3 regions of the Thalassotalea coralli genome follow, and region 2 is predicted to be linked to each of the others. Evidence: predicted binding sites of a transcription regulator. Region 2 holds the regulator's gene; each other region holds the start of a gene.
What was found. Region 2 encodes FliA, which starts transcription of late flagellar genes. Its sites were predicted from a motif close to CTAAAGNTNNNNNNNNNNNNGCCGATA; they were not measured.

Region 1 (3,260 bases), on a different contig from region 2:
TGTTACGGTAACAGTAATAAAAAAGGATCACCTTGCGATCCTTTTTTATATGAAAATTAGCTTGTTTTAGTTGTTATCTTTACTAATAACTGAATAAGGCTCAGTTTCTTTTGGCTTACCTTGGCTAATTGCAATTTCAACGCGTCGATTACGGCGACGGTTCAAATTGTTATTGTTAGGTACTAAAGGTTTACCATCGGCATGACCAGCCACAGTCATCCGTGATTGATCAAAGCCATCAACTTTTACCAACTCATGAGCAATAGCCACAGCACGCTTACTTGATAAATCCCAGTTAGAACTAAACAGTTCTGAGCTAATACCTTGGTTATCGGTATGACCTGACACCATGATTTCGCCAGGAATAGTATTTAATAACTCACCAATTTCACGGATGATAGGTCGAAACTTAGGTTGCAGAAAGGCTGAGCCTGAAGGAAAGGAGCCGTTCTCGCGAATGCGAATAATCACCTGTTGTCCAAGCTGCTCTAATTCTATCGCACCATCTTGAATTTGCTGTTCTAACTGCTCCGCAATTTTCTTAACAAGTTCATTTACTTGCTCTTGCGACGCTTGTTCTAATTCATCACTGGCTTTTTGACGCGCTTGAGCTGACATTTCATCGGCGGTACTTTGTGATTGACCACCACGTTCTGTACCACGTTGCTCTTGGCGACCACCTGCGGAAGTTTCATCACCCGCTTGGAATTCAAGCATCTGTTGTGTCATTTCAACGGTTTGTTGCTGAATCACTTCAATCGGCGTTGGCTCAGGCTTACCTGGGCGGAACTCTTGCGCAATGATACTGGTGCCTTTTGGAATGTCTTTTACCTCTATTTTATTCTGAACACCAAAAGCAAACTTCATGGAACCCGCAATTTGCTTAAACTTTAAAACGTCCATTTCAGAGAATGACAATAATAGAACGAAGAAACACATCAACAGAGACATTAAGTCAGCGAACGTCCCCATCCATGGCGGTAGGCCGGGCGGTGGACATTTACACTCTGGAGGATTAGCCATAATGTGTTCCTTCTATTCCTCAGTCGTATCGATTGTTCGCTTACTCTCTGGTAAATAGTTTTTCAGCAAGCCTTCAATTACACGAGGATTCTGCCCATCTTGAATACCTAAAACAGCATCTAAGATCAGCTCTTGGTTCATTTTCTCTTCAGCCATACGTAGCTTTAGCTTGTTGGCAATTGGAATAGCGATAACGTTCGCTAAGAAAGCACCATAAAGTGTTGTTAATAGTGCAACCGCCATCGCAGGGCCGATTGCCTTTGGGTCATCCATGTTTGATAACATGGCAACAAGACCAACTAGTGTACCTATCATCCCCATTGCAGGAGCGATATCGGCAAGTGCAGACAAAATACTAATGCCTGTTTCGTGGCGTTCGGTCGTTAAATTGATATCTTTTTGTAGCGTACTACGCACAACGTCAGCGTCGTGACCATCTACCAACATATCAACGCCTTTTTGCATAAAAGCATTTGATATTTCAGCTTCTTCTAGTGCAAGGAAGCCACCTTTACGAGCCGCATCAGCCATTTCTACCGATTTCTCAATAAGCTCTTCAGGCTTTTCAATTTTGAACATAAAGGCTTTACCGATAATTTTACCCACTCCGAGGAACTGGCCTAAATTAAAGTTAGCAAGTACAACAAATAAAGAACCACCAATAACGATTAGTACAGACTTTCCATCGATAAACATGTTGATGTCACCAGCCATAATCATCGCTAGAACCACCAAACCAATAGCACCTACAACACCTAGTAAGCTCGCTAAATCCACAAATACCTCCGAAAACCTGCTTTATGTTCTATTTTATTATTGATAATAACCAATAGTTGCATATCGCGCGACAGCAATTCACGCTTATTTTATCGACTAAAAGAGTTTAGCTTACCTTCGGCTTTAACAGACCCATTATTCGCTTAAATTCGTTACTTTGGTCTTAACACTCTTTTTAAATTGCGCAAAATGAAACAGCAATTAATTCAATTAGTCTTTTATATTCTATGTTAATATTATCGTCCGAATGTTCAATAACTTAACTTATTTATAGCGATTATTTGATTTTAATCGTGGAATCAGCAGTTGTTGACCAAACCTTTAAGCTAAGGTACCTTGCGCGGTATTCTAATAAATTGACTCAAATGAGACGCTCGTGGCCCGTAAAAAAATAGAAAATTTATCCTTCGAAGAAGCGTTAAAAGAACTTGAAATGATCGTAAATGGCTTAGAAAGCGGCGAACTTCCGTTGGAAGAGTCTATGGCACTATTCGAGCGCGGCCTGTCACTGAGTCAAGTAAGCCAAGAAAAGCTTAAAGACGCAGAGCAAAAAGTTCAGATTCTTATGCAACGTCACCAATCAGCGCAACTCACTCCTTTTGATAACAACGAGGATGCATAGTGACTCGTTTGTCAGACTTACCTGATTTGCAAGAGCGCGTTAATCAATACTTAACGAACAAATTAGATAGCTTAACTGTTAACGATCCTAAGTTGCTAGAAGCAATGCGATACGGGCTTCTTATCGGCGGCAAACGTATGCGTCCTTATTTAGCATATACGACGGGTAAAGCGCTTAATGTATCGCTACAAGACATAGATGGCATTGCAGCGGCGCTAGAATGCATCCACGCTTATTCTTTATTACATGACGACTTACCTGCCATGGACGATGACGATTTACGTCGTGGTCAGCCTACTTGCCATAAAGCCTTCGATGAGGCTACCGCGATTTTAGCTGGCGATAGTTTGCAAACACTTGCGTTTGATATTTTAGCAAATCACCCTTTTTCCAAGCATATTGCGACTAAGCAAATTAAACTTGTCCAGCACTTAGTTACCGCCAGTGGTTACCAAGGAATGTGTGGTGGACAAGCAATGGATTTGGCTGCAACAGATAAAGAAATATCTCTAGAGCAATTAGAGCAGTTACACGCGTTAAAAACAGGCGCTTTATTAGAAGCAAGTGTCTTGATGGCCTCAGAGTGCGCTGAAAACATTACCAAAGAGCAGCAATCGGCACTGATAGAATTCGCAAAGTGCGTTGGTTTAGCGTATCAAGTAAGAGACGATATCATCGATATAACCTCTAGTGAAGAAGAGCTCGGAAAGCCTGCTGGCTCTGACCTTGCCGCGAATAAAAGTACTTACCCTGCATTATTAGGTTTACAAGGCGCTCAACAAAAAGCTGACGACTTGTATAAACAAGCGCTTCAAGCTTTGCACACTTTGCCTTACAA
Region 2 (3,260 bases):
CTGGTGCTTCAGCACCTTCAGGAACAGACAAGCGATGAAGCTCTTCTAACAAAGCAGGATCTGCTGGCGTTAATTGTTCTCTCGCTTGTACCAAGGCGAACATATCATTAATGGTGTCCAATCCTTGTAAAATTACATCCATTAATTCAGGAGTTACAGAGCGCTGACCATTACGCAAGATGTCAAATATGTTCTCTGCGCCATGACACACATCCACAAGTTCAGTTAATGATAGAAAGCCTGCGCCACCTTTAACCGTATGAAATCCACGGAAAATAGCATTGAGCAGATCAGCATTGTCTGGATCATTCTCTAGCTCAACAAGTTGCTCTGATAAGCTCTCGAGTATTTCACCAGCTTCAATTAAAAAGTCCTGAAGAATTTCTTCATCTGCTTCATAAGACATCAAGCAACTCCTATTAAAAACCTAAACTCGACAATAAATCATCGACATCGTCCTGATCGGCGACAACATCATCTCTTTCTTCTGTATTTACAATTGGCCCTTCAACTAGATTTTCTCCTAGTGTCGGAGTACCTTTTTGTCTGACATCATCTTGGTTTACACCAAACGCTGTCAGCATATTAATTAAACTATCTTCAACTTCACGTACAAGATCTATAACTTTGCGAATAACTTGACCGGTTAAATCTTGGAAATCTTGAGCCATGAGCACATCGGTCATTAGACCGTGCATTCGCGTAGTTTCTTCATCAGTTGTTTTGAGCAAGATATCAATGTCTTTACATAACGCTTTAAACTCTCCCACATTGAGATCGTTATGCATTAACTTGGACCAAAGCGGTTTTACGGTACTTATCTGCTCTTGAATTTTATCGACCACGGGAAAGATAGATTCGACCGCATCCATCGTTTTATTAGCCGCATCTTCAGTACGGCTAATAACATAATTCAGGCGCTCCTTTGCATCCGGAATGTCTGCAGTAGCAAGATCATTAAGGCGAGAATCTAACTGAAAGTTCATTAACGAGTCATGTAATTGACGAGTTAACTTACCTATTTCAGCAAACAATTCAGAGTTAATTGGGTTCTGAATCTCAGCAATTAGCTCATCAGCTTTATCTTGCTGGCCAGTCTCCAAATACTCCACCAACATTTTGGCTTGTTCCAACGATACATGGACACCGTTACTTATACTCATCCAAGGTCCTTATACAGACAAAATGGCTTATGCTAAACGTTCGAAAATTTTATCTAACTTAGTTTTCAACGTCGCTGCAGTAAATGGCTTAACGATATAACCGTTAACACCCGCTTGAGCTGCCATAACAATCTGCTCTTTTTTCGCTTCCGCTGTAACCATTAATACTGGTATATGAGAAAGGCTTGCATCTGCACGAATTGCTTTTAACAAATCGATGCCTTGCATACCTGGCATGTTCCAGTCTGTCACAACAAAATCAAAATCGCCTTCCTTAAGCATAGGTAACGCCGTACTACCATCATCGGCTTCTTGAATATTAGTGAAACCTAAATCACGTAATAAGTTTTTTACGATACGTCTCATCGTTGAAAAGTCATCAACAACAAGTACTTTCATATTTTTATCCAAGGCACCCTCCAGGGACTTATTTAAAATGCTTCTATTAATATTGTACTTAACTTTGCCAAGATTGCATACGCGCTTTTAATCGATGTAACGCTTGGCTATGTATTTGACTGACTCTAGACTCGCTAACATCGAGTACTTGGCCAATCTCTCTTAAGTTTAATTCTTCATCGTAATATAGTGACAGTACTAAAGCTTCTCGCTCTGGTAAAGTAGTAATGCACTCTGTTAACGATTTTTTAAAGATTACTTGTTCTATATCTTGATACGGATCATCATTATTTTTATCTTCAAACCCTGCAATAGCATCTTCGCTAATACCTAGGTCATCAATGCCAATAATTTTCCCACAATTTACTTCATTAAGAATATGATGGTATTCACCTAAGGAAATATCAAGTTTTTCAGCCACTTCAGCATCAGAAACATCGCGACCTAACTCTGCTTCAAGGGTACTTATGGCTTCAGTTACCATGCGGCTATTTTTGTGAACTGAGCGTGGAGTCCAGTCTCCACGGCGAATTTCATCTAGCATTGCCCCGCGAATGCGGATGCCGGCAAAGGTTTCAAAACTAGCACCTTTGGTTTGGTCAAAATTATTAGCAGCCTCTAATAAGCCGATCATGCCCGACTGGATCAAATCGTCAACGATAACACTCGCAGGAAGTCGAGCAAGCAGGTGATAAGCGATCCTTTTCACCAAAGCACTATGCTGTTCAAGCAAAGCACCTTTGTCGATATGTGAACTGTACGTAGTTGCTTTAACCAAAATAGGGAATTCTCGTTAACTAACTTTCAATTAGCTGTTCAATGAAAAACTCTAAATGTCCAGACGCTTGGCTAGGGATCGGCCATTTTGCTACTTTACTTGCCAATGCTTTGAATGCACGAGAGGCAGGAGAGTCTGGAAACGCTTCAACAATGGCTTGCTGTTTTCTCACTGATTTTCGAATATTTTCATCAAAGGGAATCACGCCAACTAATTCCAGCGCCACATCGAGGAATCGATCAGACACTTTCGCAAGCTTACCAAATAGCTGTTGCCCTTCTTTTGGGCTTCGCACCATATTGGCGACTACTTTAAATTTAAAAACTTCATGATCGCGACTCAACAACTTCATTAATGCATAACAGTCAGTTATGGATGTTGGTTCGTCACAAACGACTAAAAGTACATCTTGTGCAGCTCTTGCAAAACTCAACACCATATCTGAAATACCCGCCGCTGTATCGACGATAAGCACATCAAATTTTGTTTGCATGTCACTGAATGCTCGAATTAACCCAGCATGCTCAGATGGCGTTAAATCTACCATAGACTGAGTTCCAGAGGTTGCTGGAATAATTTTTATACCTGCCGGCCCTTCGATAATGATGTCGTCTAATTCACATTCACCAGACATAACGTGAGACAAATTCTTTTTAACACGTAGACCTAACATCACATCAACATTTGCCAAACCTAAATCGGCATCTAGCACTAGCACACGTTTACCCATTTGTGCCAAGGCTATTGAGGTGTTTAACGATACATTGGTCTTACCGACACCACCTTTTCCACCTGAAACTGCTATGACTTTAATTTGATTCTGTTGCTGCATTTTTCTTAAGCCACTCGCTTGATCTATCATTCATTCTACTCTAACAAGGGGGAACTGCTACATACCTACTGCATAAGAAGTCGGTGCT
Region 3 (3,260 bases), 740 kb from region 2:
TGTCAGTGCCGCTTTCGTCGGTGTTGGAATTCATGTGTTTACGCCAGAAATGGAACGTTATGTAGGACTCTCAGGTATTCTCCATGGTTTTTTTGTTTGGGGTGCACTAAAGGACATCAGTGTAGGTGAAAAAACCGGTTACCTGTTGCTAGGAGGAGTAATAATAAAACTCATCTACGAGCAATTGGCAGGACCAAATCAAGAATTAATGAACTTAATAGAAGCAAACGTAGCCATTGATGCTCACGTTTATGGTGCGGTTGCTGGTTTGTTTTATTTCGTCATTACCGTGCTGTTAAGTCGTTTCAAAGACAGAGAATAGCAAAGTAAGCAATTTCTCTTGATGTTTGTCTCGATCAAAAAAAGCGCCAACGGCGCTTTTCTTAACTTAAATTTTTCAGTTATTTTTTAAGGCTTATCCATTCGAATAACAACACGTCTGTTCTTAGCTCGACCTAAAACGGTTTGGTTCGAGGCAATGTGTCGTTTCTCTCCGTAGCCACTTGCTTCAATGCGACTTGGTTCAACACCACTATCAATAAAATACTGTCTAATTTTGTTAGCACGCTTTTCAGATGTTTTTTGGTTAATATTACGAGCACCATAACTGTCAGTAAAGCCGTCAATTAACACTAAATCTAATTCTTGATCCAACATCAAATATTCTTTGATCATTGCGATTCTTCGCTTAGACGCTTTGGTAAAATCATCCGAGCCAAATTCGAAATTTAAAACCGTATAAGAGATATCTTCAAAGCTGTAGTTAAGTAAATTTCCTACACACGATACAAAGTCTCTATAAGCTTTATGAAATTTAGAAGAAGACAAGGCTACCGACACTTTATCTTGATCGTTGTACCAGTCGTCATAGTAAAAGGTTGGGTTCATGCCCTTTTCCAACTCAGACAACATAGTCCAAGCAACTTTCTTGGATAAATCTGGTGAAAATTGTTTATATAACTTCATGTCAGCCAATACACGACCAGATTTTCCAGGTCGCCAATTCGGCGCGACACTTTTCACTTGTGCTAATGAGTAGCTATCAGGCAACATCAACATATCAAGCTCAAACATCATATTAGTATTACGGTTCGCTGTTGATACGAACTTAGCTTCGCCGTAATTCGGAATTTGATGCGACAGTGTACAAGCTAGTCTTGAGTTATCAGTCATTTGCCATTTAGAGCTAGCAATTTCAGCTTGATATTGCCTCATCCCAGCGTGAGAAGAGGTTACAGTTAGCGCAAGAAGAGTAGTTAACAATACTTTTTTCATAGTCACTGAACAATTTTTATTGGCGTGTTAACAGTATCGGCACAATTAACAGTTACTTTAACATTAATTATAGGCAAGAAAACTATTTTCTCATTTAATAGTAACGAGCAGATGTTCACTGGCGATGTTTTTTGACATAATAGCCGCCCTTAAACAAACAAATAGTAAAGCTGCAGTAAAGTAATACAATGACTGATATTCAGAACCAAGCCACGCCTTCTCACGTTTATAACTTTTCAGATAGATTCCGTGGTTATTTTCCAGTAGTCGTTGACGTTGAAACAGCAGGTTTCAACGCGAAAACCGATGCTCTTCTTGAACTGGCAGCAACTACACTAAATTACGATGAAAACACTGGGTTATTTTCTTTAGACCAAACCATTCACTTTAACATTGAACCGTTTGAAGGCGCTAATTTAGAGCCAGCAGCACTAGAGTTTACAGGGATTGACCCAACAAATCCTTTACGTGGAGCGGTAAGCGAAGAGGAAGCGTTAAAAGAAACCTTTAAAATGATCCGAAAGAAGATGAAAGCTGCGGGTTGTAAGCGAGCTGTTATGGTAGCCCATAATGCAGCATTTGATTTGGGTTTTGTTAACGCAGCAACGGAGCGATGCTCTATTAAACGCTCACCATTTCATCCATTTGTAAGTTTTGACACGACAACGCTTTCAGGGCTAGCACTTGGGCAAACAGTTTTAGCTAAAGCCTGCCAAGCAGCAGGACTATCTTTCAATAACCAAGAAGCGCATTCCGCTCTTTATGATACTGAAAAAACAGCCGAGCTGTTTTGTCATATCGTTAATAAATGGCAGTCATTAGGTGGCTGGCCTTTACCAGAATTAGATGACGCCGAAAAAAGCGATGATAATACTACTAGCGAAGTCGATTGTGGTGACGACAAGTAATATTTCTTACACCCCAAACGAGTACGCAAAAAGCTGTAAATTGATAACCACGATGATCTGTTGCCATCAGTAAAAAAATGCCCACTGCGATATAGCAATATGGTAGATATTCATACACGGCTTCAGGAAACAGCGCCGACGTTTTTCTTCTATTCGGTTTATCTTTGCGCCTAAAAGAGGAGCGCGTCACTAACACGATACAACCCGCAATATAGAAAATTGCTGAAGAAAATATAATTGGCAAGCTCTCACCGACGACTAATAGCCCACCACTCATCAAAAAATATAGGTAAGGTAAATTTTCATAAATAGGTTTAGGTAACTCCATAACACTCCATACATTTAATACCAATTTAATGTCATTGATATAACAACCACCTAAACCAAGTGTAGTTCAAATTTTATACATTTATAAAGAAGGGGCTCTCCTTTAAATTATTCAAACTCAAAGGAGTAAGGAATAGATAAGTCTAATAAGACTTATCTATTCGGACGGTATCATTGGCTAAGTATACTAAGCGCACCTGATCGCCCGATGCAAAAACCATATTAGGGTCTTGATCCTGAATGACCATATACTGCTCGCCACTCTCTACGGTAATAAGTAATTCAACCAATTGATAAATAACTTCTTGATACCTTTGCTGATTACTATCAGCAACAGAAGCGCCAATTATCGCCCCTAAAATAGTGGCAACATCTTTTCCAGAACCGCCACCAAACTGATGACCTATAGCACCGCCAATTAAAGCACCACCAAAGGTTCGCCAGCCATTCTTCTCGTCACGAATAATATCTTTACTCGTTACAATACGAACTGAATCTACCTGACCGAACAGCACTTTCTCAACTGGAACTGCCTTGTTTCGATCATAATCTGCAGCGAAGCTTAGCGAACTAAAAAGAAGTAAAATTAACGAAGCGAAATATTTCATCTTGTGTTTCCTACTTTACCAACCAACACGCTGTTTAGTGCGTGTTTTACGAATTTCAGTTTCATCTGCCCATTCAACTAAGCCACTTTCTAGATCCATCAAGCGCAAAGTAAACTTGTAGTAAACATCTGATTTATCTTTA

Region 1: a site for FliA is predicted at 2,038-2,064, ahead of pomA (flagellar motor protein PomA). Genes of this name have one in related genera too.
Region 3: a site for FliA is predicted at 1,310-1,336, ahead of ACOB80_RS04895 (flagellar protein MotY). Genes of this name have one in related genera too.

Annotation. Positions count from the first base shown of each region.
Region 1 is NZ_JBVVBK010000004.1:154,768-158,027, reverse strand. It holds gene ACOB80_RS11710 (flagellar motor protein MotB) at 67-1,023, opposite strand; gene pomA (flagellar motor protein PomA) at 1,036-1,800, opposite strand; gene xseB (exodeoxyribonuclease VII small subunit) at 2,177-2,422, shown strand; gene ispA ((2E,6E)-farnesyl diphosphate synthase) at 2,422-3,260, shown strand, end outside.
Region 2 is NZ_JBVVBK010000001.1:362,623-365,882, reverse strand. It holds gene ACOB80_RS01595 (chemotaxis protein CheA) at 1-406, opposite strand, end outside; gene ACOB80_RS01590 (protein phosphatase CheZ) at 420-1,163, opposite strand; gene cheY (chemotaxis response regulator CheY) at 1,191-1,574, opposite strand; gene ACOB80_RS01580 (RNA polymerase sigma factor FliA) at 1,621-2,343, opposite strand; gene ACOB80_RS01575 (MinD/ParA family protein) at 2,360-3,202, opposite strand; gene flhF (flagellar biosynthesis GTPase FlhF) at 3,230-3,260, opposite strand, start outside.
Region 3 is NZ_JBVVBK010000001.1:1,107,390-1,110,649, reverse strand. It holds gene rrtA (rhombosortase) at 1-322, shown strand, start outside; gene ACOB80_RS04895 (flagellar protein MotY) at 409-1,275, opposite strand; gene rnt (ribonuclease T) at 1,464-2,183, shown strand; gene ACOB80_RS04885 (hypothetical protein) at 2,152-2,511, opposite strand; gene ACOB80_RS04880 (outer membrane lipoprotein) at 2,654-3,118, opposite strand; gene lpoB (penicillin-binding protein activator LpoB) at 3,134-3,260, opposite strand, start outside.